DNA from 4 places in the Paracoccus sp. SJTW-4 genome. Region 1 is predicted to be linked to each of the others. Evidence: riboswitches for the same ligand, from Rfam matches in the RefSeq annotation. Region 1 holds a riboswitch; each other region holds the start of a gene.
The links. A riboswitch is a leader RNA that binds a small molecule or an ion and turns the genes downstream of it on or off. The one in region 1 is predicted to bind cobalamin.
Positions count from the first base shown of each region.

Region 2: linked by a shared signal. The riboswitch ahead of RSP45_RS02025 (energy-coupling factor ABC transporter permease) and the one ahead of RSP45_RS00375 (TonB-dependent receptor plug domain-containing protein) in region 1 are both predicted to bind cobalamin.
Region 3: linked by a shared signal. The riboswitch ahead of RSP45_RS01965 (DUF1636 family protein) and the one ahead of RSP45_RS00375 (TonB-dependent receptor plug domain-containing protein) in region 1 are both predicted to bind cobalamin.
Region 4: linked by a shared signal. The riboswitch ahead of RSP45_RS12280 (TonB-dependent receptor plug domain-containing protein) and the one ahead of RSP45_RS00375 (TonB-dependent receptor plug domain-containing protein) in region 1 are both predicted to bind cobalamin.

Region 1 covers NZ_CP136681.1:77,540-85,035, forward strand. The annotation lists gene RSP45_RS00375 (TonB-dependent receptor plug domain-containing protein) at 1-1,648, opposite strand, end outside; cobalamin riboswitch at 1,630-1,828, opposite strand; gene RSP45_RS00380 (CAP domain-containing protein) at 2,207-2,767, opposite strand; gene RSP45_RS00385 (acyl-CoA synthetase) at 2,963-4,843, shown strand; gene RSP45_RS00390 (DUF2945 domain-containing protein) at 4,933-5,142, shown strand; gene RSP45_RS00395 (DUF488 family protein) at 5,142-5,684, shown strand; partial or broken gene RSP45_RS00400 (ribbon-helix-helix domain-containing protein) at 5,765-6,037, shown strand; gene RSP45_RS00405 (VOC family protein) at 6,236-6,631, shown strand; gene RSP45_RS00410 (Twin-arginine translocation pathway signal) at 6,706-7,248, shown strand; gene RSP45_RS00415 (GMC family oxidoreductase) at 7,261-7,496, shown strand, end outside.
Region 2 covers NZ_CP136681.1:403,289-410,784, reverse strand. The annotation lists gene RSP45_RS02040 (quinone-dependent dihydroorotate dehydrogenase) at 1-930, shown strand, start outside; gene cysE (serine O-acetyltransferase) at 935-1,756, opposite strand; gene cobF (precorrin-6A synthase (deacetylating)) at 1,841-2,581, opposite strand; gene RSP45_RS02025 (energy-coupling factor ABC transporter permease) at 2,633-3,310, opposite strand; cobalamin riboswitch at 3,364-3,583, opposite strand; gene RSP45_RS02020 (cobyrinate a,c-diamide synthase) at 3,623-4,936, opposite strand; gene cobM (precorrin-4 C(11)-methyltransferase) at 4,933-5,706, opposite strand; gene RSP45_RS02010 (cobalamin biosynthesis protein) at 5,883-6,275, opposite strand; gene cbiE (precorrin-6y C5,15-methyltransferase (decarboxylating) subunit CbiE) at 6,272-7,453, opposite strand; gene RSP45_RS02000 (cobalt-precorrin-6A reductase) at 7,452-7,496, shown strand, end outside.
Region 3 covers NZ_CP136681.1:391,947-399,442, reverse strand. The annotation lists gene cobN (cobaltochelatase subunit CobN) at 85-3,297, opposite strand; gene cobW (cobalamin biosynthesis protein CobW) at 3,297-4,352, opposite strand; gene RSP45_RS01965 (DUF1636 family protein) at 4,353-4,712, opposite strand; cobalamin riboswitch at 4,800-5,002, opposite strand; gene cobO (cob(I)yrinic acid a,c-diamide adenosyltransferase) at 5,034-5,648, shown strand; gene RSP45_RS01955 (cobyric acid synthase) at 5,905-7,347, shown strand; gene cobD (threonine-phosphate decarboxylase CobD) at 7,344-7,496, opposite strand, start outside.
Region 4 covers NZ_CP136681.1:2,503,326-2,510,821, forward strand. The annotation lists gene RSP45_RS12275 (NnrS family protein) at 1-1,000, shown strand, start outside; cobalamin riboswitch at 1,087-1,291, shown strand; gene RSP45_RS12280 (TonB-dependent receptor plug domain-containing protein) at 1,423-3,342, shown strand; gene RSP45_RS12285 (ABC transporter substrate-binding protein) at 3,336-4,175, shown strand; gene RSP45_RS12290 (FecCD family ABC transporter permease) at 4,175-5,164, shown strand; gene RSP45_RS12295 (ABC transporter ATP-binding protein) at 5,161-5,916, shown strand; gene RSP45_RS12300 (DUF6925 family protein) at 5,913-6,917, shown strand; gene RSP45_RS12305 (ImuA family protein) at 7,156-7,496, shown strand, end outside.

The DNA.
Region 1 (7,496 bases):
CCTTGCGGGTGCTGGTGCCGGGCAGGTTGACCGAAGTGTTGCCCGCGCCGGCGATCATGTCCTTGATATCGCTATGAAACAGCGTGGCGCCAATAGTGCCCTGGCCACCCGCAATGCCCAGATCGGCGCCGATCTCATAGCCCAGACTGGTTTCTGGTGTCAGGTCGGGGTTGCCACGATAGTCACCCGAATATCCGAACTGCTGAAACATGTCCGGGTTGACCGTCGCGCGCCCGACGGCGCTGCGCAGCCGCAGGTCGCCATCCGGTAGTTGCCAGGATGCCGCCACGTTCCACGAGGTCGCGTCGTGGAACACATCGTTCAGATCGCGGCGCAACCCGGCCTGGATGCTGGTGCCATTGTCGAACATCCCCTGATATTCAAGGGCGACCGACGTCATGTCGCGTTCGTAATCTCCAGAGCCATAAGAAGAATAGTTGACATAGGTTTCCCGCTGTTTCCCAATTGCAAAGTTCAGCTTTTGTGCAGCGTTGCGGGCAAGGGGCCCGTCGATGGCCCATGTTCCAGTGTAGCGCAGGGAACGCCGGCGCGAAGCGTCACCATAATCCGGCGCGCTTTCGCGGAAATGGTCCGTATCCTGGTTCATCCCGGACAAGGTCAGGCGATTCAGCAGCCTGCCGGCCATCGCTTCGGCCTCGGTCCAGAGCGAGCCATAGGTCTCATCTCGGTCTGCGGTCAGGTCGGCGTCAATGACATAGTCGTCGGGATTGTTGTCTTCGGCCGATACGGCTTCATCATACCCATATTTCTGCCAACTCCGGCGTAGCGTGAAGCCGGTGGTAATGCCGTCCCCAAGCTCGTAGGAGCCGTCGAGGACCACCGTCTCGCGGTCGTTGAAATCACGGTCGCCGCCGGGGGTCCGTGAGGTGTCATCGCCATCGGTATGTCGGGCTGCGGCGGATAAGCTGAGACTGCCGCGAGCGCCTGCCGCGCGGACAAAGACATTGGCGGCGCGGGTGTTCTGCCCCCCGAATTCTACGCCTGCGCCATAGCTCAGTCCCGGTGCTTCGGCGCGCCTGGTCGTAATCGAGATCACCCCCGAGGTGGCATTGGGACCGTGGATTGCCGATTGCGGGCCGCGCAGGATCTCGATCCGCTCGATATCCGCGGCCAGCATACCGCTGAAGCCATAGTCGCCGCTACCAGGGGAATTGGCTTCCACGCCGTCGATCAGCACCAGCACATGATTGGATTCGCCACCCCGGATGCGAATGCCAGTCAATGTCTCGCCGGTCGAGGCCACGGAAACTCCCGGCACGCTACGCAGTGCGTCCTGCACCGTAGCAAGGCCGCGTGTCTCGATCTCCTCGCCGGTCAGGACGGTATGGGCGCGGGCAAATCCATCGGCGGCAAAGGGAGTCAATCCCCCCGACAGGATGATCGGGTCCAGCAGGATCGGCTCCTGCGCCCGCGCGGGGGCGGCGGTGGTCAGCGCAAGCGCCAGCGGTGCGGCGGTCAGGCCAAGGCGGCGGAAGGGTTCGGACATGGCGGTCCCCGGGTCGGGCGGCGGCGGTGGCGGCCGCGGATTGGAATCGGTCCGGGGGAAGCCCCGCAGACAGTGCTGGTTCACCGCTGCGGCTGGCCGCTTCGCTGGCGCGCCCCGCACCATCGAAAGGGTGATGTCCAAGCAGGTCTCCTGGCTTGCGGGTCAAGGCGGGCGCCGGCCTTCCCGGGGCTGCGGCCCCAGTGGCTCAGTTCGGCGCCGCTCTCCGCGCACAGTTGCGGGGGCAGCTACGGTTCCGGCCCGGGGGCCGTCCGTATTCCCTTTCAATCCGGCGAGGCCGGAACTTGGACAGCGGCAGATAGGCCGGAAGCCGGGCTTGCGTCAATGACCCGCGGCGCGGAGGGGGGCAGAACGGCCCCCACCCCCTGCGGCGGACGAATGGTGCGTGGCGAGCAGGCGCGAGGGCGGAAGCGGGCGGGGGAAGCAACCCAACCGGCCGGAGATCGGAGGCGGATGTATCCGCGCGGCGGGATCGGGTGCGAGGCCGCTTGGAAGGTAAGCGGCGGGGGGCGAGAAAGAAACAGTGCGGCCCCGGCGGCAGGGGACACGCGCGTGTGGCAGGACGCGGCCAGTCCGAAACCCCCTGAGCAGGTGCAACATGATGACGTATGGCCGCGCAGCGACCCAGGGCGCGCCGCGGGGCAGGCGGGAATCAGCCCCTCCCCGCAGGCCCAGGGACCCTTAGCGGCCCCGGGGCGCGGCGTAGATCGCGGCCCAGAACATGGTGCGGCCATCGGCCGCAACTGCGCGGCCGATGCCGAAATCCGTCGCCTGCGGCAGCATGATGTTGCGAAGATGCCCGTCCGAGCCGTTCCAGGCGTGCAGCACCTGTTCCAGGCTGAAGGGCCCGGCGGCGATGTTCTCGGCGGTGATGGCGGGCTTGTAGCCCACCCCCTTGACCCGCTGCGACGGGCCCTTGCTGGCAGAGCCGCGATGCGCCATCTGCCCGCGCATCGCCATGTCGCAGGCGTGGCGGGCCGCGGCCTCGGCCAGCTTGGGGTTGGGGCGCAGCGGCTGCAGCCCGGCGGCGGCGCGGCGGGCGCTGGTCACCTGTGCGGCGGCCTTGTTCTCGGCGGCGGCGGTGGCGAAGCACTGCGCCTGCCCGGGGGCGGCGGCCTGCACCAGGATGTCACCCGACACCTGCCGGATCCAGGCCGGGCGCGGGATTGCCGGTTCCGCCTGCATCACCGCGGGAAGCGCGATCATCACCCCTGCGACGATCAGCGAAATCAGCTTGTCCATGTCGGTCTTTGTCCAGAGCCACTTCCGTAAAGAACAACCAGAAGGAGTGGCGCCCTGACAAGCTTCAAGTAATTAAACTTGTTAACACCCCGCTGGTTGACGCCGCGTTCCGGCAGTCTTTCGCCTTGGATAACTTGCCCAACAGGCAGAACTCGGCGCATCCTTTCGGGAATGCGCCAACAAGGGGGGAAACGGATGTCGCGCTTTGCCAGCATTGCCGATCGGGACCGTATCGAGGCCGAGATGCCCTATGCCGAGCGGCCCTTGCCAAAGACGATCTATGCGTTCCTCAGCCGCACCCGCGCGCTGCACCCGCAGCGCCCGGCGCTGGGGTTCCAGCTGCTCTCGGACCCGAAAAGCCGCAAATGCGAGCTGAACTGGACCGAGTTCCACGAGCGCGTCACCGAAGCCGCGAACCTGTTTCGGTCGCTGGGGGTGAGGCCGGGGGACACGGTCGCCTATCTGCTGCCCAACTGCCTGGAAACGCCGACGGTGCTGCTGGCCGGGGCGACCGCGGGGATCGTCAACCCGATCAACCCGCTGCTCGAGCCCGAGCAGATCGCCAGCATCCTGCGCGAAAGCAACGCCAAGGTGCTGGTGACGCTGAAATCCATGCCCAAGACCGATGTCGCGCAAAAGGCCGCGGCGGCGCTGGAAATGGCGCCCTGCGTGCAGACCGTGCTCGAGGTCGATCTCGCGCGCTATCTGAGCGGGGTCAAGCGGCTGCTGGTGGGGCTGCTGCGCCCGCGCGTCAAGGCGCGCCACAAGGCCAGGGTGCTGAACTTCGAGGCCGCGGTCTCGGCCCAGCCCCATGACCGGCTGACCTTCGACGACCCGGCCGAGGACCGCATCGCCGCCTATTTCCACACCGGCGGCACCACCGGGATGCCCAAGATCGCGCAGCACAAATATTCGGGCATGATCTACAACGGCTTTCTGGGCGGCGAGCTGCTGTTCGACGAAACCGACGTGCTGATGTGCCCGCTGCCGCTGTTCCACGTCTTTGCCGCCTATCCGGTGCTGATGTCCTGCATCCAGTCCGGCGCGCAGATGGTGATGCCGACCCCGGCCGGCTATCGCGGCGACGGGGTGATCGGCAATTTCTGGAAGCTGATCGAGCGCTGGCACGCCACCTTCCTGATCACCGTGCCCACCGCCATCGCCGCGCTGATGCAGCGCAAGGTCGATGCCGACGTCTCCAGCCTGCGCACGGCGATTTCGGGCTCGGCCGCGCTGCCGGTCGAGCTCTACAACCGCTTCAAGGCCGCTACCGGGGTCGAGATCGCCGAGGGCTACGGCCTGACCGAGGTCACCTGCCTGGTCAGCTGCAACCCGGTGGACGGGCTGAAGAAGGTGGGTTCTGTCGGGATCCCGCTGCCCTATACCACCGTGCGCATCCTGCGCCGGGTGAACGGCGATTATCAGGACTGCGCCACCGACGAGATCGGCGAGATCTGCGTGGCCAACCCCGGCGTCTTCGAGGGCTCGACCTATACCGAGATCGACAAGAACCGCGACCTGTTCGCCGAGGGGCGGTTCCTGCGCACCGGCGACCTGGGCCGGATCGACGCCGACGGCTATCTGTGGATCACCGGCCGCGCCAAGGACCTGATCATCCGCGGCGGCCACAACATCGACCCCGCCGAGATCGAAGAGGGGATGCTGTCGCACCCCGATCTGGTGGGCGCCGCCGCCATCGGCCAGCCCGACTCCTTTGCGGGCGAGCTGCCCTGCGTCTATGTGCAGCTGCGCGAGGGGGCCGAGGTCACGGTCGAGGCGCTGGCCGCCCATGCCCGCGAGCATATCCACGAACGCGCCGCCATCCCCAAGCATATCGAGATCCTGCCCGAGCTGCCGGTCACCGCGGTGGGCAAGGTGTTCAAGCCGGCGCTGCGGCGGCTGGCCATCGCCCGGGTGCTGGACCACGCGCTGCGCAACACCGGCGCCAGCGTCGCCGAGGTGGTCGAGGATCGCAAGCGCGGCCTGACCGCCCGCATCGCCCGCGGTCCCGGCACCGACGAGGCCGCGGTGCGCGCCAAGCTGGACACCTACACCGTGCCCTGGGACTGGGCCTGAAGAACCGGGGCTGAAGAACTGGCCTGTGAACGGAGCCCCGCACGGAACCCCGGCCGCGGGCCGGCATTGAGCCCTTGGTGGAGGGCGACATGGCAGAATTTTCCGTCGGCGATCACGTCAGCTGGAACTCCGAGGCCGGGCGCGTGTCCGGCCGGATCCTCAAGGTCCATCACCAGGATTTCGACTACAAGGGTCACCGCCGCCGGGCTTCGCGCGACGACCCGCAATACGAGATCAAAAGCGACAAGACCGACCATATCGCCGCCCACAAGGGGGGCGCGCTGACCAGGATCGGCTGATGGTGGCGCAGTTCACCACCATCGGCCATTCCAACCGCAGCCTGGACGATTTCACCCGGATGCTGCGCGAGGCCGGGGTGGCGATGGTGATCGACGTGCGCAGCTTTCCCCGCTCGCGTGCCAATCCGCAGTTCAACATCGACCACCTGCCCGACGCGCTGGCCGAGCTGCAGATCGCCTATCTGCACTGCCCGGCGCTGGGCGGACGCCGCGCCCTGCAACCCGGGGTGCCCGAGGACCTGAACGCGATGTGGCGGCTGCGCAGCTTCCACAACTATGCCGATTACGCGCTGGGCGGCCGCTTTGCCGAGGCGCTGGACCACGTCCTGCGGCTGGGTCGCGACCGCCGGCTGGCGCTGATGTGTTCCGAGGCGGTCTGGTGGCGCTGCCACCGGCGCATCATCACCGACCACCTGCTGCTGAACGGCCATCCGGTCGACCACCTGATGGACCTCGGGCAGATCACCCCGGCCTCGCCCACCCCCGGGGCCGAACGCACCCCCGACGGCAAGGTGGTCTATCCGCGGCGCCCGGGCCGTTGACGGCACAAAAACCGGCCCCGCCCGGTGGCCAGAGCCGTGCGGCGTGCTACTCTGGCCCCGAGTCGTGGGGGAACGATGCCATGTGCGAAATCTTTGCGCGGCAGGATCCGCGCCGTTACCAGCCGGTGACGCGCAAGCTGCGGTTGAACGGGCAAAGCACCTCGATCCGGCTGGAGCGGGCGTTCTGGGACATCCTCGACCGGATCGCGGCCGAAGAGGGGCGGACCACGCCCGGCTTCCTGTCGGCGCTGCAGTCCGAGGTGCTGGAACAGGGCGGAGAGCCGGCGAACTTCACCTCGCTTCTGCGCTGCGCCTGTCTGGTGCAGCTGGAATTGCAGGGCAGCGGCGGCGCCCGGATGCGCGACGCGGCCCGGCGGGTGGCAGGGATTGCGCCGGCCGCTCAGCCCGGGGCCCGGCCCGGCACGCAGACCGGCCCGCAGACGGCCCCGCAGGACGCCGCGATGGAAATCGCCGCGTCGTAGGATGATGCTACCCGCCGGCGCCGAACCCGTCCCACAGTCCGGGGGAAGGGACGATGGAAGGATGCCGGCATGGCCAAGATGATTCACTCGATGATCCGGGTGCTGGACGAGGCGCGCTCGGTCGCGTTCTACGACGCGGCCTTCGGCCTCAAGGTGGCCGAGCGGCTGGATTTCGACAGCTTCACCCTCGTGTATCTATCGAACGCCGAAACCGGCTTCGAGCTGGAACTGACCATCAACAAGGGCCGCGAGGAACCCTATGAGCTGGGCAACGGCTACGGGCATCTGGCGGTCTCGGTCGAGGACGTGGACTCCGAACACGCGCGGCTGACCGCGCTGGGGCTCAACCCCCGCAAGCTGGTCGATTTCGCCCCGGGCGGCACGGTGCTGGCCCGGTTCTTCTTCATCCAGGACCCCGACGGCTACGAGATCGAGGTCCTGCGCCGCGGCGGCCGCTACCTGTAGCGGCCCCGCGCAAGACCGGCAGCCAGCCCGCGGGGAACGGAGCGCGGGCGGCCACCAATTCAGGGAGGACTGACATGAACGACACTGCGATTTCCCCCTCTGGCCCTGCGGTCAGGGGGCTGACCCGGCGCGGCCTGCTGGCACGCGGGTTTGCGGCGGGGGCGGCGCTGGTGGTGGGCGCGGGCTTCGTCGCCGCGCACGACGCGGCCTGGGCGCTGGAAACCACGGCGCTGAAGCCGGAAACCATGGCGACGCTGATCCAGATGGCGCGCGACATCTATCCGCATGACCGCATCGCCGACCGTTTCTATGCCATCGCCGTCAAGGGCTACGATTCTCCCGACAGCGCCGCGATGATCGAACAGGGCGTCGCCGCCCTGAACCAGCTGGCGCAAAGCCGCGGCTTTGACAGCTACCTTGCCGCAGGGTGGGAGGCCGACCGCGTCGAGATGCTGCGCATGATCGAGCACGGCCCCTTCTTCCAGACCATCCGCGCCGGGCTGGTGACCGGGCTTTACAACCAGAAAGAGGTCTGGCCGGTCTTCGGCTACGAAGGCGAAAGCTTTTCCAAGGGCGGCTACATCGACCGCGGCTTCAACGACATCGACTGGCTGTAAGGGGGGAACGACATGGTGGACGTGGCAAGATTCGACCATGACGACGCCTCGGTCGTCGTCATCGTGGGCACGGGATCGGGCGGCGGCGTGCTGGCCAACGAGCTGGCGCAGAAAGGCGTCAAGGTCGTGGCGTTGGAAGCCGGCGGGCGCTACCTGCCCGAGGATTACATCAACGACGAATGGGACAGTTTCGCGCAGCTGAGCTGGGGCGACATGCGCACCACCTCGGGCGACTGGCGGGTGTCGCG
Region 2 (7,496 bases), 330 kb from region 1:
GCGACCACGCTGGCCGGGATGGCGCTGCCGAACCCGGTCGGGCTCGCCGCCGGCTACGACAAGAACGCCCGCGTGATCGCGCCGCTGACCCGCGCCGGCTTCGGCTTTGTCGAGGTCGGCGCCGCCACCCCACGCCCGCAGCCGGGCAACCCGAAACCGCGGCTGTTCCGCCTGGCCGAGGACCGCGCGATCATCAACCGCTTCGGCTTCAACAACGAGGGCGCCGAGGCGATCTGCGCCCGGCTGGCGGCGCGGCCCCGCGGTCCGGTGCCGGTCGGGCTGAACATCGGCGCCAACAAGGACAGCGCCGACCGCGCCGCGGATTTCGCCCATGTCGCCAGCCTTGCCGCAGGGGCGGCGGATTTCCTGACCATCAATGTCAGCTCCCCCAACACCGAAAAGCTGCGCGACCTGCAGGGGGCGCGGGCGCTTGCGGCGCTGATCCGCGGCGTGCTGGATGCGCGCGACGCATCGGCCGCGCGCCCCCCGGTGTTCGTCAAGATCGCCCCGGACCTGGACGAGGCCGCGCTGGCGGAACTGGCGGCGGTGCTGCGCGACAGCGGCATCGACGGCGCCATCGCCACCAACACCACCCTGACCCGCGACGGGCTGGCATCGCGCCACGCGAGCGAGACCGGCGGTCTGTCCGGCGCCCCGCTGTTCAGGCTGTCGACAAGGATCCTCGCCCGGCTCTACCGGCATCTGGACGGGAAACTGCCGATCATCGGGGTCGGCGGCGTCGGGTCGGTGGACGAGGCCTGGGCCAAGCTCGAGGCTGGCGCATCGGCCGTCCAGATCTACAGCGCCCTGATCTATCAGGGATTTTCGCTGGCCGACCGCATCGCGCGCGGGCTGGATGCGCGGCTCAGGTCCGAAAACACCACGCTTGCAGCGCTGACCGGCAGCGCCGCCGACCGCTGGGCGGCCTGAGGGGCTAGACGATCCCCTCCAGCCCGATGATCTGCTCCATCGTGTCCGAGGGCGTGTCGCAGCCCGCATCGCCCACGATCCGCGCCGGCACCCCGGCCACGGTCTTGCAGGGCGGGATGTCGGTCAGCACCACCGAGCCCGCCGCCACCCGGCTGTGATGGCCGACCGAGATATTGCCCAGCACCTTGGCGCCGGCACCGATCATCACCCCCTCGCCGATCTTGGGGTGGCGGTCGCCGTCCTCCTTGCCGGTGCCGCCCAGCGTCACCGAATGCAGCATCGACACGTTGTCGCCGACCACCGCGGTTTCGCCGATCACGATGGAATGGGCGTGGTCGATCATCACCCCGGTGCCGATCCGCGCGGCCGGGTGGATATCGACGCCGAACACCTCGGAACAGCGCATCTGCACGAAATATGCCATGTCGCGGCGGTCGTTGTCCCACAGCCAGTGGCCGATGCGATAGGCTTGCAGCGCCTGGAACCCCTTGAAGAACAGCATCGGCTGCATCAGCCGGTGGCAGGCGGGGTCGCGCTCATAGACGGCGCGCAGGTCGGCCTCGGCCGCGCGTTCCAAGGCCGGGCTGCGGCGATGGGCGTCGTCGGCGATCTCGCGCAGGATCTGCTCGCTCATCTCGCCCGAGGCGAGCTTCAGCGAGAACCGATAGGCCAGCGCGGCGCGGAAATTCTGGTGGTGCAGCAGCCCGGCGTGGATCAGCGCCCCCAGCAGCGGCTCGGCCTGCACGGCGGCGGCGGCCTCGGCCTGGATATGCGGCCACAGATCGCCGGCCGGGACTGCGGGTTTCCTGAAAGCCTGAGCGTCCATGTCTCCATCCATGCCGCGGCTCCTTCTGGCGTCATTGCCCCTCATCTAGGGCAGACGGCGGGCGACCGAAAGGCTTCTGCGGCGTCAGGGGCCGGAATCAGGTTGCCGGGCCAGCAGATAGATGTCCATCACCCAGCCGTGGCGGGCGCGGGCGGCGGCGCGGGCGGCAATGATGCGGGGCCCGGCCTCGGCCAGCGGGCCATGGTCCAGCAGCTGCCGCGCCATCCCGACGCAAGCGCCCCACCAGATGTTGACGCCCCTCGGATCCAGCGTGCGGAAGGCGCAATCCCCGTCCAGCATCACCGCCACTCGGTCAGCGCCCGGCGGCCAGCCGTGGTCGCGCAATTGCCGGCCGGTGGTGATGACCACCGGGCGGCCCAGATCGTTCAGCGGGATCCCATGCGCCGCGGTCAGCGCCTGCAGGGCGGTGATGCCGGGCACCACGCGGACACGCGGCGCCGGGCGCAGCCGCGCCGCGATCCGCAGGGTGGAATCGTAAAGCGATGGGTCGCCCCAGACCAGCAGCGCCACCCGCCCCGTGCCGGGGGGAATGGCCGCGCCCCAGGCGGCGGCCAGCGCGTCGTGCCAGTCCTCGACCCCTGCCAGATAGCCGGCGTCCGCGCGCCGCGCGGGCACGGCAAAGCGCCCGCGCGGGACCGCGGGCGCCACCGCGTCGCAGATCGCGTCGCGCAGGGCGGCAAGCTCGGCCTTGTCCTCGCCCTTGTCGGGGATCAGCACCAGATCGGCCGAGCGCAGCGCGGCTTCCGCCTCGCGCGTCAGGTGATCGGGGTTGCCGGTGCCGATGCCGATCAGCAGCAGTTCCATGCCTGCCTCGTTGGAAATGGCGCGGCCCGCCAAAGGCCGCGCCGTTGAGGTTCAGGCCGCGTGATGCAGCCGCCGCGTGACCAGCGCCGAGCCGCGCAGGCCGCGCAGCGATTTCGCCGCCGCCAGCACCGCCAGATCGGCCAGCGGCTCGATCACGATCACCAGCATGTAGGCGGCGCCGAAACTGCCGATCGCGGCCAGCGTGTCGACGGATACCCCTTGCCCGTAAAGCACCCAGAACGCCACCCAGGCGACCACGCCCGCCTGATAGGCGGTCGACAGCGCCAGCGCCTGCCCATAGCGCAGATCGACATAGGGGGTGCCCGGCGCGATGATGCGCCGCGCTAAGGCCTCGATCCCGAACAGCGGCACCAGCAGCGTGGTCAGGTTCATCCCGAATTGCGGCAGGTCGAAGGGGGCAAAGAACAGCCCCTGCACCAGCAGCCCCAGCCCCAGCCCGACCGCCGCGGGCGCCGCCCCGAACAGCAGCAGCAGCGTCGAGCCGAGGATGAAATGCACCTCGCTGACGCCGACCGGGAAATGCGGCAGCACCTCAAAAAAGGTGAAGACGGCGGCGGTGGCCAGCCCGCTGCGCAGCAGCAGCGAGCCCGCGCCCTGTTCGCGGATCGCATTGAGCGCCATCCAGCCCGCATAGCCCGCGGCACCCGCGGCGGTCGCGTAGCTCAGCACGATCTTGGTGGCGTCAACGACGCCCGGTTCGATATGCATGTATCCCTCCTGCCCGTCATCCCCGACGGCAATGTGGTTGGTTGGGGCGCGGAATGCCCCGGGGCTTTGACGGCAGGTCTCCTGACTCGCGGGTCGGGGCCGGTCCCCTGGCCTTCCCGGCCCATGGGCCAGTGGCGCAATCGGGGGCGGCTCGCCGCTTACAGTTGCGGGGGCAGTCGCGGGTTTGGCGCCTGATGGCTACACCTCACCGCGTTCCCTTTTCATCCCCGTGCGGTTTTTCCGGCTTGGGGAACCGTCTGTTGCGATGTGCCAGCATGGGCGGGTTGCGTCAAGGATCGCTGGCCCCAAAGACTAACTGGCAGCCGCAATCAGGTGAAAGAACGTCCCGGTGACATTCCCGCGGCGCGAGCCGGTGCCGGGCAGCTCCGCCCCCGTCGCATCCCGCACCAGCGCCAGCGCCGCGTCGGGTTGGGCGGTGGTGGTGGCATAATGGAACTCATGCCCGCGCAGCCGCGTCCCCGGCGGGTGGCCGGGCATCGGCGCGCGCAGCTCGGCCAGCCGGTATCCGAGGTTCATCCGGCGCTTGGCAAAGCTGGTTTCCAGCCCCAGCAGCCCGGTCATGCGGTGCCTCGTGCCGTCCGCCGTGACCAATCCCTGCCCCAGCACCATATAGCCGCCGCATTCGCCATGCACCGGGCGAGAGGCCGCGAAATCCGCCAGCGCGCGGTGGAAATTTCCAGCTGCCGCCAGCCGCCCGGCGTGAAGTTCGGGATAGCCGCCCGGCAGCCAGCAGACATCGGCCGCAGCGTCCGGCCCCTGATCGGCCAGGGGCGAAAACGTCACCACCTCGGCCCCCGCCGCCCGCCAGCCGGCCAGCAGATGCGGGTAGACAAAGGAAAACGCCGCATCCCGCGACAGGGCGATGCGCTGGCCGGGGGGCGTGACCGGCAGGGGCGCGGCGGGGGGCAGGATGCCGCTTGCCGCCGCCCTTATCGCGGCAAGATCGCAATGCGCGGCGATGAACTCGGCCAGCGCGTCGATGCGGGCGGTCAGGTCCGACTGTTCCTCGGCCTGCACTAGCCCCAGATGCCGCTCGGGCAGTTCCAGATCGGGGCGGCGGGGCAGCGCCCCCAGCACGGTGATGCCCGCTTGCGCCATGCCGTCGCGCACCAGCGCCTCGTGGCGGACTGAGGCGACGCGGTTCAGCACCACCCCCGCCAGTTGCAGATCGGGACGCAGCCGTGCGAACCCCAGCGCGGTCGCCGCCGCCGATTGCGCCTGCCCGGACACATCCAGCACCAGCAGCACCGGCCAGCCGGTCAGCGCCGCCAGCTCTGCCCCGCTGCCGGTGCCGGCCTCACCCGGCAGCGCCACCCCGTCGAAGAGCCCCATCGAGCCCTCGGCGATCGCCAGATCCGCATCCGCCGCGGCGCCGACCAGCCCGGCGATGCGCGGCGCCGCCATCGCCCAACTGTCAAGGTTGAAGGACTGCCGCCCGGTCGCCGCGGCATGAAACCCGGGATCAATATAGTCGGGGCCGTTCTTGAAGGGTTGCACCGCCAGCCCCTGCGCGCGAAACGCCGCCATCAGCCCCAGCGCCACGGTGGTCTTGCCGGTCCCCGAGGCCGGCGCGGCGACGATCAACCCAGGGGTCGCCGCGCTCATTCCGGGTACCTCGGGGCGCTGCCCACGGGGCGGAAGCGGCGGTCGTAATCGCCCGCGTAAAGCCGGCTTTCGGCGAAACCTTCCTGCGCCAGCGCCGGGCCAACCAGAATCAGCCCGGTGCGTTCGCCCACCCCCAGCAAGGGCTCCAGCGTCGCCAGCGTGGCGCGGATGATGCGCTGGTCGGGCCAGCTGGCACGGAACACCACCGCCACCGGGCAATCGCCGCCGTAATGCGGCGTCAGCTCGGCGATCACCCGCTCCAGCACATGCACCGACAGATGGATGGCCAGTGTCGCCCCGGTGGCGGCGAATGCGGCCAAGGTCTCGCCCTCGGGCATGGCCGAGGCCCGCCCCGAGGTCCGCGTCAGCACCAGCGATTGCGCAACCCCGGGCAGGGTCAGTTCGGCCGCCAGCGCGGCGGCGGCGGCCGCGAAAGAGGGCACGCCGGGCGTCACGTCACAGGGGATCCCCAGCGCGCGCAGCCGCCGCAGCTGCTCGCCCATCGCCGACCACACCGACAGGTCGCCCGAATGCAGCCGCGCCACGTCGTGCCCGGCCGCATGGGCGGCAGCGATCTCGGCAATGATCTCGTCCAGCGACAGGGGCGCGGTGTTCACGATCCGCGCGCCCGGCGGGCAGTGCTCCAGCAGCGCCTGCGGCACCAGCGACCCGGCATAGAGACAGACCGGCGAGCCCGCGATCAGGTCGCGCCCGCGCAGGGTGATGAGGTCGGCAGCACCGGGGCCGGCGCCGATGAAATGGACGGTCATGTCGGGGTTCCTGTCTGGGCAAGGGCGCGGCGGTTTGACGGGGCGATGCGCCCGACGAGGCCGGTAACGATGAGATGGGCGATCATGCCGAGGCTCCGGGCCGGGCGAAGAAGCAGATGGCGCAGGTGGCACCGCGGTCGGGCCAGAGGGCGCGAGGGGCCATGACGCGCGCGACGTCACGTCGAGGCTCCCGGCCGGATAACTGCAATGGCGCAGGTGGCGCAGCGGTCGGGGGAGGTCGCGCGGGGGGCGAGCAGTCGCGCGCCGGGGCCGGCGGCGGCCAGCGCCACCGCCTCGGCGATGCTACCAGTGTGGTGTGCGGCGAGGCTGCGGGAGGATTGCGTCGGCGTGAGGATGCCGGCGACCGAGGCGACCTCGATCAGCGGCAGGTCCAGCGCTCGCGCCAGTTCCGCGACCATCGCTGCGTGGCCGGGCAGCGCCGCCAGCGCCTCGGCCGGACCGGCGCCACCGAGCGCCGCCAGCGCCTCGGCCGGGCCGGCGGCGGCCAGCGCCGCGCGCAGCGACTCGAGGGTGGCGCGGCTGTTCATCCCGAAACCCGCGACCCTCATCGCGTCACCGCCCATTGCACCACCGGCCGCGCCGGCTGCCAGCCGCGGAACCCGCCCAGGGGGGCGGCCTCGGCCAGCTCGATCCGCAGCAGGGTGCCGCCGTGGCGGTGGTGCAGCTGCGCCAGCAGCGCCTCGGTTTCCAGCGTCACCGCATTGGCGACCAGCCTTGTGCCGGGGGGGAGGCGCGCCCACAGTGCCGCGGCCAGCGCCTCGGTCAGCCCGCCGCCGACGAACACCGCATCGGGGTCGGGCAGGCTGGGCAAGGCGGCAGTGCTGTCGGACTGCAGCGCCGAGACCGCCTCGGCCAGTCCGAAGCCTTTGATGTTGGTAATAATGTTCCCCAAACGGTCAGCGCGGCGCTCGACCGCCACCGCGCGGCCGCCCGCAAGCGCCCACTCCACCGCCACCGAGCCCGACCCCGCGCCCAGATCCCACAGCAGCGCCCCCGGACGCGGTGCCAGCGCCGCCAGCGTCAGGGCGCGGACCGGCGCGCGGGTGATCTGGCCGTCATGCTGGAACGCATCGTCCGGCAGGCCCGGCCCCGCCCGGCGCGCCACCCCGCCTGCGGCCTGCACCGCCACCGCCACCGGCGGCCGCGTGCCGTGCAACTCGAACCCCGCCGCCGTCGCCTGACGGATGCGCTCGCGCGGGCCGCCAAGCGCCTCTAGCACCCACAGCGTGGACGCCCCCCAGCCGCGCGCCGCCAGCCATGCCGCCAGCGCCGCCGGGGCCTGCCCGTCGCGCAGCAGCAGGATGGCGCGCCCCCCCGGGCGCAGCACCGGCAGCAGCCGCTCGAACGGCGCGGCGTGCAGGCCAAGGCAGGCGGTATCCTCGATCCGCCAGCCCAGCCGTGCCGCGGCCAGCGAAAAGCTGGACGGCGCCGGGAACGCCCGCCACTCGCCGGGGGAAAGCTGCGCCGCCAGACTGCCGCCGGCCCCGTGCCAGAACGGATCGCCCGAGGCCAGCACCGCCACGCGCTGCCCCCGGCAGGCCAGCACCGGGGCGAGGTCGAAAGGCACCGGCCACGCCCGCCCGCGCCGCCCCGCCTGCGCCAGCCGCAGATGCCGCGGCCCACCGAACACGATTTCGGCGCCGTCCAGCGCGGCACGGCTTGCGGGCGACAGGCCGGACAGGCCATCCTCGCCCAGACCGATGATGGACAGCCAGGGATCAGACATGCGGGTTCTGCTGCTGGGCGGCACCACCGAGGCCGCCGCCATG
Region 3 (7,496 bases), 310 kb from region 1:
CCTGCACGATGGGACTTCTTTCTGGCCCAAATACCCCGGGGGAGTCTCCGCAGGAGACGGGGGCAACGCCCCCAGTGACCACGCTCACAGCCGCTCACCCCCCGTCGAGTTGCGCAGCCCCCGCCACAGCCCGGCCGCGCGCAGCGCGTCGAAACGCGCGCGCAGCATGGCCAGCGCCTGCGGGTTCTCGGCATCGAGGAACGCCACCACCTCGTCGCGCCCCAGCGTGGCCTCGTGGTAGAGATCGAACAGATGCCTAGGCACGGAACGGGTCAGCTGCGCAAAGGCCGCGAGGTTGTCCAGCGTGGCGGCGATCTCGGCGCCGCCGCGGAAGCCGTGGCGCATCATCCCGGCGGCCCAGTCGGGATTGGCGGCGCGGGCGCGGACCACGCGGGCGATCTCGGCCCCCAGGGGGCGGGCGCGCGGCGCCTCGACCCGGCTGCTGTCCAGATGCCAGGCCGCCGCCTCGGGCAGGCCAAGCGCCGCCCGCGCCGCCAGCACGCCGGCCTGATGCGCGGCGAAATCGGGGGCCATCAGCAGGTCGGTTTCCGCCAGATCCTGCACATGCACCACCGCATCCGCCCCGGCCAGCCGCGATTCCAGCGCCGCGCGGTCGCGCCGCCCCTCGGCCCCGTCGACCACCCATTCCGAGCCCGCCAGCCAGGCCAGCCCCGCCGCCTGCCGGCCCGCGTCGGACAGATCGGCACTCAGGTCGCCCATGCCCAGCCCATAGGACCCCGGCCGTGGCCCGAACACCCGCGGCGCGCGGGACAGATAGGGGTTGTCGGCGGCGGTTTCCTCGCGCGCGGCCAGCGCCTCGGCGCCCAGTTCGAACAGCCCCGCCAGCCCGGGGAAGATGTCGCGAAACAGCCCGGAAACCCGCAGCGTCACGTCGATGCGCGGCCGCCCCAGCAGCGCCAGCGGCACCACCTCGACCCCGGTGACGCGGCCGGTGGCGCCGTCCCAGACCGGCGCCAGCCCGGCCAGATGCAGCGCCATCGCGAATTCTTCCCCCGCCGTGCGCATCGAGGCCGAGCCCCACAGATCCACCACCAGCCCGCGCGGCCAGTCGCCGTGATCCTGCAGATGCGCGCGCAGCAATTCCTCGGCCAGCTTCACCCCCTGCGCATGGGCGGCGCGCGTCGGCACCGCGCGGGGATCGACCGCAAACAGGTTGCGCCCGGTGGGCAGCACGTCGCCGCGCCCCCGCGCGGGCGAGCCCGAGGGCCCCGGCTCGACCCGCCGCCCGTCCAGCGCCGCCAGCAGCCCCTCGGCCTCGCCCGCCGCCGCGCCATAGACATGCAGCCCGTCGCCGAAGCGGCTTTCCTTGAGATCGCAGACGAAGCGGTCGATGCGCGGGATCGCCTCGGCGGCCGAGGCACCGGCGGGGATCGCCAGGTCATCTTCGACCCCCGCCGCCTGCGCCGCCTGCCGGATCGTCGCGATCAGCCGGGTGCGGCGCGAGGGGTCCAGCCCGTCGGCGGTCGCGTATTCGTCCAGCAGCCGCTCGAGCCCCGCCAGCGCCTCGGGCAGCGCGGACTGCAGCAGCGGCGGCGGCACATGGCCCAGCGTCACCGCGCCGAGGCGGCGCTTGGCCTGCGCGGCCTCGCCGGGGTCGTTGACGATAAAGGGATAGATCACCGGCAGCTCGCCCAGCAGCGCCTGCGGCCAGCATTCCGGCCCCAGCGCGACCGCCTTGCCCGGCAGCCACTCGAGCGTCCCATGCGCACCGACATGCACCAGCGCGTGCAGCCCCTGCGAGCGCAGCCACAGGTAAAAGGCGACGTAGTGATGGCGGGGGGTGCGGGTCAGGTCGTGGTAATCATCCTCGCGCAGCTGCGGCTGCCCGCGCTCGGGCTGCAAGGCAACCAAGGCGTTGCCGCGGCGGACGGCGGCGAAATGGAAGGCGCCGCCCGCAACCGCCGGGTCGGTCTCCGGTGCGCCCCAGGAGGCCGCCAGATCATCGCGCAGGGGCTGCGGCAGCAAGGCCAGCGCCCGCAGATACTCGGACAGCGGCCAGCGGATGGTCTCCCGCAGCGACGGCGCGAGCGCCGCCCCCGGCGCGCAGGTCCAGCCGCGATCCCCCAGCAGCCGCAGCATCGCATCGGCCGAGGCCAGCGCATCCAGCCCCACCGCATGGGCGATCTGGTCGGGACGGCCGGGATAGGTGGACAGCACCAGCGCCAGTTTCCGCTGCGCCGCCGGCACCGTTCCCAGCCGGTGCCACGCCGCCACACGGTCGGCAGCGGCGTCAACCAGCTGCGGATCAGCGCGGTGGACAAAGCGGGAATATTGCAGGGCCTCGTCGCGCCGCGTCGGCTGCTTGAAGCTGACCACCCCGGCAAGGATGCGGCCGTCCACCTCGGGCAGCACCACATGCATCGCCAGATCGGCGGGCGACAGCCCCCGCGCCGCGCCTTCCCAATCCCGCCGGCGGGCGGTGGACAGCGCCAGCTGATGCACCGGGCACCCCGGCGCATCCAGCGGCGACACGCCCCTTTCGCGCGCGGAAAACGCGGTGGCGTTGACGATGGCGGCGGGGGACAGGGCGCGCAGCTCGCGCTCCACCCACGCCGCCGAGGCCCCCTTCAGCGACGGCGCAAACAGCCCCGCCGCCCGGAACCCCCGCGCCCGCAGGGCATCAATCATCGCCGCCACCGGGTCGATATCGGCAGCGGCCAGATAGCTGCGATAGAACACCACCACCGCCCAGGGGCCGACCCCCTCGGGGCGGGCGGTCACGCCGGCCTCGGGGCTCCACCAGCCGCAGGCGGGCAGCTCGCCCACCGGCCCCGGCATCGGCAGCGCCAGCCCGCAGGCGCGGCCGAGTTCCGTCAGCGCCGCCCCTGCCGCCGCGGCCCCGCCCATGTCGCACAGCGCCGTCAGCCGCGACAGCAGCGCCGGCGCCACCGTCGAGGCCGCCGCCAGCGCCGGATCCTGGCGCCCGTCCACCGGCAGCACCGCCAGCGCAATCCCGCGCCTGCGCGCCAGATCCTGCACGCTGGCCAGCCCGTAAGCCCAGTAGCTTTCGCCCCCCAGCAGCCGGATCAGGATGGCCCGCGCCCCCGACAGGGTGTTGTCCAGATAGCTATCGACCGACACCGGATGGCGCAGCGCCACCAGGTTCTGCAACCGCAGCGACGGCCGCGGCCCGTCCCTCCCCCGCCAGCCTTCCGCGAAAGCCCCCAGGTCGCTGTCGGAAAACGACAGCACCACTATGTCCGCCGGCGTCTGGCCGGGGTCATAGGGGGCCGCGGTTTCCTCGAGCCCGTGGCTTTCGCGAAAGACCACATGCATCAGAGGTCGGAGGCCTCGACCGAGCCGCCCAGATGCGCGGCGATGGCGGCGGGATCCAGATCGCCGCGTTCCGCGATCACCACCAGCCGCGACTGCCGCGGGGCCTCGCCCCAGGGGCGGTCGAACTGCTGGCGCACCCGCGCCCCCACCGCCTGCACCAGCAGCCGCATCGGCTTGCCGGCGACGGCGACATGGCCCTTGACCCGCAGCACCTTGTGGTCGCGCCCCAGCGCCGCCACCGCCTCGGCCAGCGCGGCCGCCTCGGCGATCTCGGGCAGCGCGATCACGGCGCTGGCGAAATCGTCGTGTTCATGGTCGTCGGCGCCGTCATGGTGGCTGGGGCGGGCGGCAAGGTCGTCCTCGGCGGCAGCGTTCAGCCCCAGCACCACCCGCGGGTCCACCGCCCCGTCGGTCACCGCCAGCATCGGGACCGGGCGCGGCGCCTCGGCCGCGATCGCCGCGCGCGCGGCGGCCAGACCGGCCTTGCCGGCCAGGTCGGCCTTGGTCAGCAGGATCAGGTCGGCGCAAGCGATCTGGTCCTCGAATACCTCGGAAAGCGGCGTCTCGTGGTCCAGGCTGTCGTCGGCCGCCCGCTGCGCCTCGACCGCCTCGGGGTCGGGGGCAAAGCGGCCTGCGGCCACCGCCTCGGCATCCGCCAGCGCCACCACCCCGTCCACGGTGATGCGCGAACGGATCTCGGGCCAGTCGAAGGCCTTGAGCAGCGGCTTGGGCAGCGCCAGCCCCGAGGTCTCGATCAGGATGTGATCGGGACGGGGCTCGCGCGACAGCAGCGCCTCGATGGTCGGGATGAAGTCGTCGGCGACGGTGCAGCAGATGCAGCCGTTGGCGAGCTCCACGATATTACCCGCCGGGCAGTTCTCATCGGCGCAATCGCGCAGGATGTCGCCATCGACGCCGACGGTGCCGAATTCATTGACCAGCACCGCCAGCCGGCGACCCTGCGGGTTCTGCATCAGATGCCGGATCAGCGTGGTCTTCCCCGAGCCGAGAAAGCCGGTGATGACGGTGACGGGGGTCTTGGCAAGATCGGACATTCAGCTCTCCATCGGGGGGATGCGGGCAAGCGACTGCTTGCGGAAGATCACCGGCCGCTCGCGCCAGGGCGACAGCCCGTCGGGGGCGGCGGCATAGGCGCGGGCGCCGGCAAGGATGTCGGAGGCATCGTCGGGGGACAGGCGGCCATAGACATAGGACCAGCGCCCCGGCCCGGTCAGCGCCACCGCGCAACCGTTGTCGCAGGCCGAGAGGCACGCCACCCCCACCACCCGCAGCCCCGGCGGCAGCTGGGGGTGCAGCGCCAGCGCCGCCAGCAGCCTGGTGCCGGGGGTCTTTTCGCCCTCGGCCACCGGCAGACCGGCCCGGCAGGTGGTGCAGACATGCAGCGTAACCGTCATCGCGCGCCCATCCTCAGGGACGGGGCAATGACGCAAGGGGACGGCCGGCAGGCGCGACACACCTCGGCCGCGGAACACCCCGTCCGCCCGAAACATAACCGTGTCGGCAGGTCTCCCGGCTTGCGGAGCCGGGCCTTGCGGCCCCGGTCGCCCGCCTTCCCGGCACGAATGCCAGTGGCTTGGACGACCTCTCCGGTCACGGTCGCGGGGGCGGCTGAACTTCGGGCCGGGGCCCTAGATCATTCCCTCTTCGCCTGTCATAGACAGGAACCGACACCGCCCAACTGCCGCGGGCGCACCCCCGATGTCAAGGGACAGCCGATGGACAGCACCACCGACCACGATCGCCACGCCGAAAAGATGGCCCGGAAGAAAGCCGCCCGCGACAGGATCATGGCGGGGAAAGAGGGCGAAAAGGGCCTGATCATCGTTCACACCGGCCCGGGCAAGGGCAAGTCGTCCTCGGGCTTCGGGATGATCCTGCGCTGCGTGGCGCATGGGATGCCCTGCGCAGTGGTGCAGTTCATCAAGGGCGCCTGGGACACGGGCGAACGCCGCCTGCTGACCACGCATTTCGCCGACCTGTGCCAGTTCCACGCGATGGGCGAGGGCTTCACCTGGGAAACCCAGGACAAGACCCGCGACATCGCCGCCGCCCGTGCCGGCTGGGACAAGGCCAAGGAGCTGATCCGCGACCCCGCAATCCGCTTCGTGCTGCTGGACGAGATCAACATCGCGCTGCGCTACGGCTATCTGCCGCTGGACGAGGTGCTGGATTTCCTGCGCGACGAAAAACCCGCGCTGACCCATGTCTGCCTGACCGGCCGCAACGCTGCCCCCGAGCTGGTCGAGCTGGCCGATCTGGTGACCGAGATGACGCTGGTGAAACACCCCTTCCGCGGCGGCATCAAGGCGCAGCCGGGGGTCGAGTTCTGATGCGCCGGACCGGGGCGCCGCCCCGGACCCCGGGATATTTTCGCCACGATGAAAGAGCCGTTAACCGAATCTTCAGCGTTTCATGGTCCAAGGGATGCACGGTACAGGCGGGGACGCCGATGACCGTCCACGGTGAAAGCACCCTGTCTTCCCCGGTCCGCCGGCCCAAGGCAGGGTGCAACCCCTTCTTTCAGCGTGGTCCAAATATCCCCGCCGGAGGCCCCGGCGGCACACCCAAGCACGGGGCTGCCCCCTGATGCCGGCGTTGATGATCCAGGGCACCGGCTCGAACGTCGGCAAGTCGATGCTGGTCGCCGGGCTCTGCCGTGCGGCACGCAGGCGCGGGCTGTCAGTCGCGCCCTTCAAGCCGCAGAACATGTCCAACAACGCCGCCGTCACCGCCGACGGGGGCGAGATCGGGCGCGCGCAGGCATTGCAGGCCCGCGCCTGCGGAATCGCACCGCTGGTCGACATGAACCCGGTGCTGCTCAAGCCCGAATCCGAAACCGGCTGCCAGGTGATCGTACAGGGGCGGTTGGCCGCGACGGTGCGGGCGGGGGAATATTCGGCGCTCAAGACCTCGCTGCTGCCCCGGGTCCTGGACAGTTTCCGCCGCCTGTCTGCCGCGCATGATCTGGTCATCGTCGAGGGCGCCGGCAGCCCGGCCGAGGTCAACCTGCGCCCCCGCGACATCGCCAACATGGGCTTTGCCCGCGCCGGTAAGGTGCCGGTGGTGCTGGCCGGCGACATCGACCGCGGCGGCGTGATCGCGCAGATCGTCGGCACCCAGGCGGTGATCGAACCGGAAGACGCCGCGATGATTTCCGGCTTTCTGGTCAACAAGTTCCGCGGCGATCCCAGCCTCTTCGACGACGGCTACCGGCTGATCGAATCGCGCACCGGCTGGCGCGGCTACGGGGTGCTGCCGTGGTTCCCGCTGGCGCATCTTCTGCCGGCCGAGGATGCGCTGGACCTGCCCACCGGCAGCGGCGAGGGGCTGCATGTGGTGGCGCTGGGGTTTTCCCGCATCGCCAATTTCGACGATCTCGACCCGCTCGCGGCCGAGCCGGGGGTGCGGCTGACCCTGCTGCGCGCCGGCCAGCCCATCCCGGGTGACGCCGCGCTGGTGATCCTGCCCGGCAGCAAGTCCACCCGCGCCGATCTGGCGTTCCTGCGCGCGCAGGGCTGGGACATCGACCTTGCCGCCCATGTCCGGCGCGGCGGCCATGTGCTGGGGCTCTGCGGCGGCTTCCAGATGCTCGGCCAGGTGATCCGCGACCCAGCGGGCGTCGAGGGTCCGGCCGGCGAGACCCCGGGCCTCGGCCTGCTGGATCTCGCGACCGAAATGACCGCCGACAAGCGCCTGGCGCTGGTCGAGGGCACCCATGAAGCCACCGGCCAGCCGATCCGCGGCTATGAGATCCACCTCGGCCGCAGCACCGGCCCCGACTGCGCCCGCCCCTTTGCGCTGATTGGCGGCCAGCCCGAGGGCGCCACCTCGGCCAACGGCCGCATCATGGGCAGCTATCTGCACGGCGCCTTTGCCAGCAACGATTTCCGCCGCGCTTTCCTTTCCCGGCTGGGCGCCGCGCCCTCGAGCCTCGATTACGAGGCCGGCGTGGAACAGGCGCTCGACGCCCTCGCCGATCATCTCGAGGCGCATCTGGACGTGGACGGCCTGCTGGCGCTGGCGCGCTAGGGGCGCAGCGCCGCCTCGACCCGGGCCCACTCGCCCGGCGCTGGCAGCCCCAGCCGCAGCCAGCGCCGATGCCACGGAAAGATCCGCGACCAGATATGGTGCCGGCCCAGCAGCTCCTGCGCCGCCGCCGCATCCGGCGTGTCATACAG
Region 4 (7,496 bases), 900 kb from region 1:
GGCGCTGCTGGGTTTCCTGACCACGGCTGCGCCGGAATGGACCGACACCCCGCGGCTGCGGGGCGGGGCGCTGTGGGTGCTGGCGGCGCTGTGGGGGGCGGCGCGGGTCGCGGGGCTGGTCGGCGCCGACGCGCTGGTCCTGCCCGCGATGCTGGCCGACATGGGCTGGCTGGTGCTGCTGATCGCCTATCTTCTGCAGCTGACCATCCGCCAGCGCAGCACCCGCGTCGTGGTCTTTGCCGCATGGCTGTTCGCGCTGGCGGTGGGCTGCATGATGGCGCGGCTGGCGATGCTGGCGGGCGACGGCGTGGCCGCGGCCGAGTGGCTGCGGCTGGCCGGGCTGACCTTCCTTGGCCTGCTGAGCCTGGCGCTGTCGCGCATCACCGTCCCGATCACCAATATCGTGCTGGACCCGTCCGAGCGCAGCTCTCCGTTCCGGCCGCATCCGGGGCGGCGCAATCTCGCGGCCGGGCTGGTGGCGCTGGCGCTGGCCGCAGAGATCGCCGGCCTGTCGCCCGCGGTCGCCGGCTTCCTGTGGATCGCCGCCGGCGCCGCCTTCATGGACCGCATGGCCGAGGGCTTTGTCGGCCCCGAGGCGCTGCGGGCCGAGATCATGGTGCTGATGGGGGCCGCGGGCTTTGCCGGGCTGGGGCTTCTGGGACTGGGCGCGGCCGGGCTGGGCGCCCCTTGGGCCGCGGCCGGGCCGCTGCATCTGGCGCTGATGGGCGGGCTGGGGCTCGGCGTGCTGGCGGTGCTGGCAATCGCGGGGCGGTTCCATACCGGGCAGGGGCTGGGCCTCAACCTGGCCACGCGGGCAGGGTTCGCGCTGGCCGCCGCGGCGGTGCTGCTGCGGGCGCTGCCGGACATGGGGCTGGCCCCTTGGCCCCCCGGCCCGCTGCACCTGCTGGCCGTGGTCCTGTGGGCGGCGGGTTTCCTGCTGTGGCTGGCCGACTACTGGCCCGCGATCCGGCGGCTGGAGCCGCCCGCCCCGCCGGGCTGAAATCCGGCGCAACGGCCGGGGCAGGGGCCCGAGCAAGCCGCGCCCATCGGCCCGCGCAATCGCCTTGACTTTGCCGAACGGTTTGCCATGACAGGGGCAGCTTTGGTTCCGGCGGCTTGCCGCTGGATTAAAAGGGAACTGCGGTGCGCCTGAGGGCAAAGCCGCGGCTGCCCCCGCAACTGTAAGCGGCGAGCGACGGCCGACCATGTCACTGGGACCCAATGTCCCGGGAAGACCGGCCCGAGCCCTGACCCGCGAGCCAGGAGACCTGCCCAAGCGATCACCCATTTCCTGCGCGGGGCGCGCATGGAAAGCGGCCTCCCGCAGCGGTGACACCCAACCGGTCTGCGGGGAAGGTGCGCCTTTTTCCCGCCGGCCAATCTGTAATCCGCAGGCGCCGCCTGCGTGGGAAAGGCAATGTCATGATCCGCCCCCAGATCCCAGGGATCGCTTTTTGTGCGGCGCTTGCGCCGATGGCCGTCCTCGCGCAGGACGCGGGACTGCCCGATACGCTGACCCTCGACCCCATCGTGATTTCCGGCGGGCTGACGCCGCTCGCGGCGGAAAACTACGCCCGCTCCTACACCGTGCTGACGGCCGGGGACATGGCCGCCGCCGGCGTGACCTCGGTGCAGGATGCCCTGCGGCGGGTGCCGGGGGTGGCGGTCACCTCGACCGGCGACAGCTATACGCAGGTCCGCATCCGGGGCAGCGAGTTCAGCCACGTGCTGGTGCTGATCGACGGGGTCGAGGCGAACTCGCCCAGCGGCGGCTCGTATCTGTTCACCGGCATGGACCTTGCGGAGATCGACCGGATCGAGGTGCTGCGCGGCCCGCAATCGACGATCTACGGCTCGAACGCCGCCGCGGGGGTGATCTCGATCACCACCACCCAGGCGGGCAAGCCGGGCCTGTCCTACGGCGGCGCGGCCGAGGTCGGGGGGCTGGGCACGCGCGCGGCCTCGACCTACATCCGCCAGCGCAGCGAGCGCGGGGCGCTGAGCCTTTCGCTGTCCGCCCGCAATATCGACGGCGACGACGATTCCCGCAGCGGCGGCGACAAGGATTTTAACGACCTCACCACCGCGGCGCTGGGCGGGTCCTACGCGCTGACCGACGAGGTGACCGCCGGCTTCACCCTGCGCCGCAGCTGGCAGGACTACGGCTACGACACCACCACCTCGCCAGTGGATGATCCGCGTGACTATCAGCTGGACGCGCCGCTGACCGCGAAGCGGGGCGAAAGCTATGGCGCGCTCTGGCTCGAGGCCGCGGCGCTGGACGGCAGGCTGCACAGCCGGCTGGCGTTGTCGGGCATGAACCAGACGCTGGATCATTTCGACGCGGGCGTGGCCACATCCGACGACCGCTCGACCCGCCGCAGCCTGCGCTATACCGGCAGCTTGGCGCTGGATGGCCGCGACGCAAGCAGCGCCGACCAGAAGCTGATCGTTGCAGCCGAAACCGAGCGCGAGACCTATCGTTCCAGCTACAACCCCGGCGGCACCTATCAGCGTGACACCCATGCGCTGGCGCTGGAATATCAGGGCCGCTTTGCCGATGGCGTCTCGGTGCAGGCCGGGGTGCGGCGCGAGTTCAACGACGTGTTCCGCGATGCGACGACCTGGAATCTTGCAACGGCATGGCAGGTGCCGGGGCAGGATCTGCGGCTGCGGGCCGCGGCCGGCCGCGCCCATGTCAACCCGACCATGTTCCAGCAATACGGCAATGTTCCCGGCGTCTGGGAAGGGAACCCCGACCTGAAGCCCGCGCGCAGCATGAACTATGAGCTGGGTGCCGATCTGGGGTTTGCGGGTGGACGCGGGCTGGCCTCCTTTGCGGTCTTTCAAAGCAAGATCGACGACATGATCACCGGCACCGCCGACAGCGCGGTCAACGCGCCCGGCACCAGCACCCGCAAGGGGTTCGAGCTGGGCGTGAGCCTGCAGGCGACCGACAGCCTGTCGCTGGGCGCCGACTATACCTATGTCGACGCGGCCCAGGCCAACGGCCTGCCGATCGTGCGCGCGCCGCGCCACCAGCTGGGCCTGCGCGCCAGCCAGGGTTTCGCCGCAGGGCGCGGGCTGGCGTCGGTGGATATCCGCCATGTCAGCGGCACCTATGACATGGAGTGGTTCGGCTGGGACTACACCACCCCCAGCCCGGCCAACAGCAAGCTGCCCGGCTTCACCACCGTCAACCTGGCCGCGCATTACGACCTGACCGACGAGATCCGGCTGCAGGGCCGCATCGTGAACCTGTTCGACAAGGAATATTCCGAGGCCTGGGGCTATTACGGCCAGGGCCGCACCGCCTATGTCGGGGTCGAGGCGAAATGGTAGGGCGGCTGCTCAGGGCCGGGTGCATCGCGCTTGGCCTGTGGCTTGGGGGTGCGGCCCATGCCGCGCCGCCGCAGCGGGTGGTGTCGATGAACCTGTGCACCGACCAGCTGGCGATGCTGCTGGCGGCGCCGGGACAGCTGGTCTCGGTCAGCTATCTGGCGCAGGACCCGCAGGCCTCGACCATGGTGGAACAGGCGCGCGCCTACCCCGCCAATCACGGGCTGGCCGAGGAGATCTATCGCCTGCGGCCCGATCTGGTGCTGGCCGGGGCCTATACCACCCGCGCCACCGTGGCGATGCTGCAGCGGCTGGGGGTTCCGGTGGCGATCTTTCCGCCCGAGGCCGATTTCGACGGCATCCGCGGCAATCTGCGCCGGATGGGCGAATTGCTGGGGCGCGAGGCCGAGGCCGAGGCCCAGATCGCCGCTTTCGACCAGGGGCTTGCGGCGCTGATGGATACGCCCGTCCAGCGCCCGACCGCGGCGCTTTACTATGCCAACAGCTACACCTCGGGCCGCGACAGCCTGGCCGGGCGCATCGTCGAGGCAGCGGGGCTGCACAATATCGCCGCCGATGCCGGGCTGTCGGGCAGCGGCGTGCTGGCGCTGGAGCAGCTGGTGCTGGCCAACCCCGACCTGCTGATCCGGGGGCGGCGCTACGCCGGCCGCTCGCGCGCGGAAGAGGTGCTGGACCACCCCGCCGTCGCGGCCTTGGCGGAACGTGCCGGCCAGACCGGCATCGCCGATCAGGACTGGGTCTGCGGCACCCCCCGGGTGCTGGGCGCCATCGCAAGGCTGCGCGACGCCCGGCTGGGGCTGGAGCAGGGGTCATGATGAGCCAGCGGCTGCTGCTGGGCGCGCTGTCGGCGCTGGTGCTGGCGCTGTTTGCGGGATCGGTCCTGATCGGCCCCGCCGGGCTTGGCCCGCGCGACGAGGTTCCCGCGCTGTTCGGGCGCGGGGACGACCTGATCGCCATGGTCATGCAGGAAATCCGGCTGCCGCGGGCGATCCTGGGGGTGCTGCTGGGCGCCAGCCTCGGGCTGGCGGGGGCGGCGATCCAGGGGTTCCTGCGCAACCCGCTGGCCGAGCCGGGGCTGATCGGCACCTCGGCCTCGGCCGCGCTGGGGGCGGTGCTGGCGATCCAGACCGGGCTGGCCGCGGCGATGCCGCTGGGGCTGCCGCTGGCGGCGCTGGCGGGGGCGCTGGTGTCGGTGCTGCTGATCCTGCTGCTGGCCGGGTCGCGCGGCGGCGCGCTGCCGCTGATCCTGGCGGGCATCGCGATTTCCGCGCTGGCGGGGGCGGCGACCTCGCTGGTGCTGAACCTGTCGCCCAACCCGTTCGCGGCCAATGAGATCATTTTCTGGATGATGGGCTCGCTGGCCGACCGTTCGATGCTGCATGTCTGGATGACGCTGCCGTTCTTTGCGCTGGGCGCGGGGCTGCTGCTGGCCTGCGGCCGCGGGCTGGATGCGCTGACGCTGGGCGAGGATACCGCCGCCTCGATGGGCCTGCGCATGGGGCGGCTGCGGCTGGCGCTGGTGATCGGGGTGGCCGCGCTGATCGGCTCGGCCACGGCGGTGGCGGGCGCGGTGGGGTTCGTCGGGCTGGTGGTGCCGCATCTGCTGCGCCGCGCGGTCGGGGCCAGCCCCTCGCGGCTGCTGCCGGCCTCGGCGCTGGGGGGCGCGGCGGTGGTGCTGGCGGCCGACATCGCGGTGGGGATGCTGGCGCCGGGGCGCGATCTCAAGCTGGGGGTGCTGACGGCGCTGGTCGGCGCGCCCTTCTTCCTGCACCTGATCTGGCGCACGCGGGGGGACGGGGCATGAGCCTGCTGACCCTGCAAGGGCTGACCGTCGCGCGCCACGGCCGCAAGGTCCTGAACGGCATCGACCTGACCGTGACGGGGGGCGAATTCATCGGCCTGCTGGGCCCGAACGGCGCCGGCAAGACCACGCTGCTGCGCGCGGCGCTGGGGTTGCTTGCGCATGGCGGGCATTCCTCGCTGGCGGAATTGCCGGCCGGGGACCGCGCCCGCCGCGCCGCCTTCATGGCGCAGGGGCGCGACATCGCCTGGCCGCTGCCGGTCGAGCGTCTGGTGGCGCTGGGCCGCACGCCCCACGGCCGCAGCCCCGCCGATGCCCCCGCCGTCGAACGCGCCATCGCTGCGCTGGAACTGCAGCCCCTGCGCCACCGCCCCGCGACCGAGCTGTCGGGGGGCGAGCAGGCCCGCGCCCTGATCGCCCGGATGCTGGCGCAGGAAACGCCGCTGCTGGTCGCGGACGAACCCGTCGCGGGGCTGGACCCCGCCGCGCAGATCAAGGTGATGCAGGTCTTTGCGGGCATCGCGGGGCAGGGCAGGGCGGTGCTGGCGTCCCTGCATGACCTCGGCCTGGCCGCGCGCCACTGTACGCGGCTGATCCTGATGGACGGCGGCCGCATCGCCGCCGACGGCCCGCCGGAACAGGTGCTGCACGCGGACAACCTTGCCCGCGTCTTCGGCATCACCGCCTGGTTCGCCACCACCCCGCAGGGGCCGGTGTTCCAGCCGCTCGACATTCTGACCAAGGACCTGCCATGACCCTGCCTTCCGTCCCCGAGACCCTGTTCGCCGCGTTTTCCGACCCCGAGGCCGGCTGGTCGATGGGCTCTTTCGGCGCCATCGCCGAGTTCCACCACGTCGCCGGCGACCCCGCGCCACATCTGCCGGGCAACGGCGTGGTGACTGCGCGCGGCGCCGTGCGGCTGGACCACCCCGACCGCATCCGCCCCGTCGCGTGGGAGGCGCTGAGCCCGCGCCCCGACCGTTGGCAGCAGGGCGTCGCCCTGTGCCTGCCGGCGGAAGACTCGGCCATGTCGCGGCTCGCCGTCCTGACCGAGATCGGCCCCGACAGCGACGCCATCCGCCCCGAGGACCGCGCGGCGATCCTGTTCGACATGGGGCTGGACCAGCCGCAGGTGGATTTCTGCATCCGCACCGCCGACCCGGCGCTGCTGGCGGTCCTGCGCGCGAATCTGGGCCGTCCGGTGATGGACCCGGAGAACCCGGCGATGGGGGTGATCCTCGGGGCGCATCCGCATCGCGTGGCGCTGAGCCGGATCGGGCGGATCGAGGTCTATCAGCCGATCGGCGGTCCGGACACCGGTGGCGCCTCGCCCATCGGGCCGCACACCCATGTGCTGCCGAAGCTGTTGCGCGCCCGGCGCAGCCACTCGGCAAACATGCCGATCCCCGAGGGGCTGGTGCCGGTCGCGGGTTTCCACCCCGCCAGCGCGATCATGGACCCGCTGGGCCGGGACCGCGATTTTGACCGGGGCATCTTCGACGCGTTCCAGCGTCTGCTGGTGGCTTGGGGCGATGCCGAAAACGTCTCGGTCAAGCGGCAGGTCTGGCAGGCGCTGGCGCAGGGGCTGCGCCCGACGCAGCTGCGCGAACCCGACGCCCGCGCCGCCCGCGTCGCCTTTCGCGTGGCCCTGCGCCAGGCCGGGCGGCGGGACGGGGAAAGCGAGCAGCTGCTGGCCTGGCGCGCGGCCTTCGACCGCGAACTGGCGCCGGCGGACGACGACGCGCCGGGGCATTAGACCGGACCCCGGCAGGCCCTGCGCTCACATTCCGGCGACTGCCGCGGGGGTAGGACAAGGCCGGGACCGGCCCGGCAGGGGTCTGCGCCCTGATCTTCCAGCGGAAACGGGGCGACACCCCGTCCCCCGCGCTTTCCCGGTGGCGGGGCGGGACAGATTGACTCCTACCCCTTGCAGGAACAAACAAGGAACATGGCGGCAGAATCGCTCAGGGCAGGGCCGGGAGGCGCCATTTCGCATGTCCAGCCGTGCAGACAGCCCGGCCCTCGCGGGGCTTCGCGCGCGCATCGCGCAGCTCGAGGGCGGCGGTGCGGGCGCGCGCGGGACGCTGCCTTTCGGCATCCCCCGGCTGGACCGCCGCCTGCCGGGGGGCGGGCTGGCGCTGGGCTGCCTGCACGAGATCGCGGGGGGCGGCGCGGGCGCCGACGACGGGGCGGCGGCCACCTGTTTCGCGGCCGGAATCGCGGCGCGGACGCGGGGTCGGGTGCTGTGGTGCGTGGCCCGGCCCGATCTGTTCGCGCCCGGGCTGGAACAGGCGGGCTTGCCGCCCGACCGGCTGATCCATGTCGAGGCCGGCGA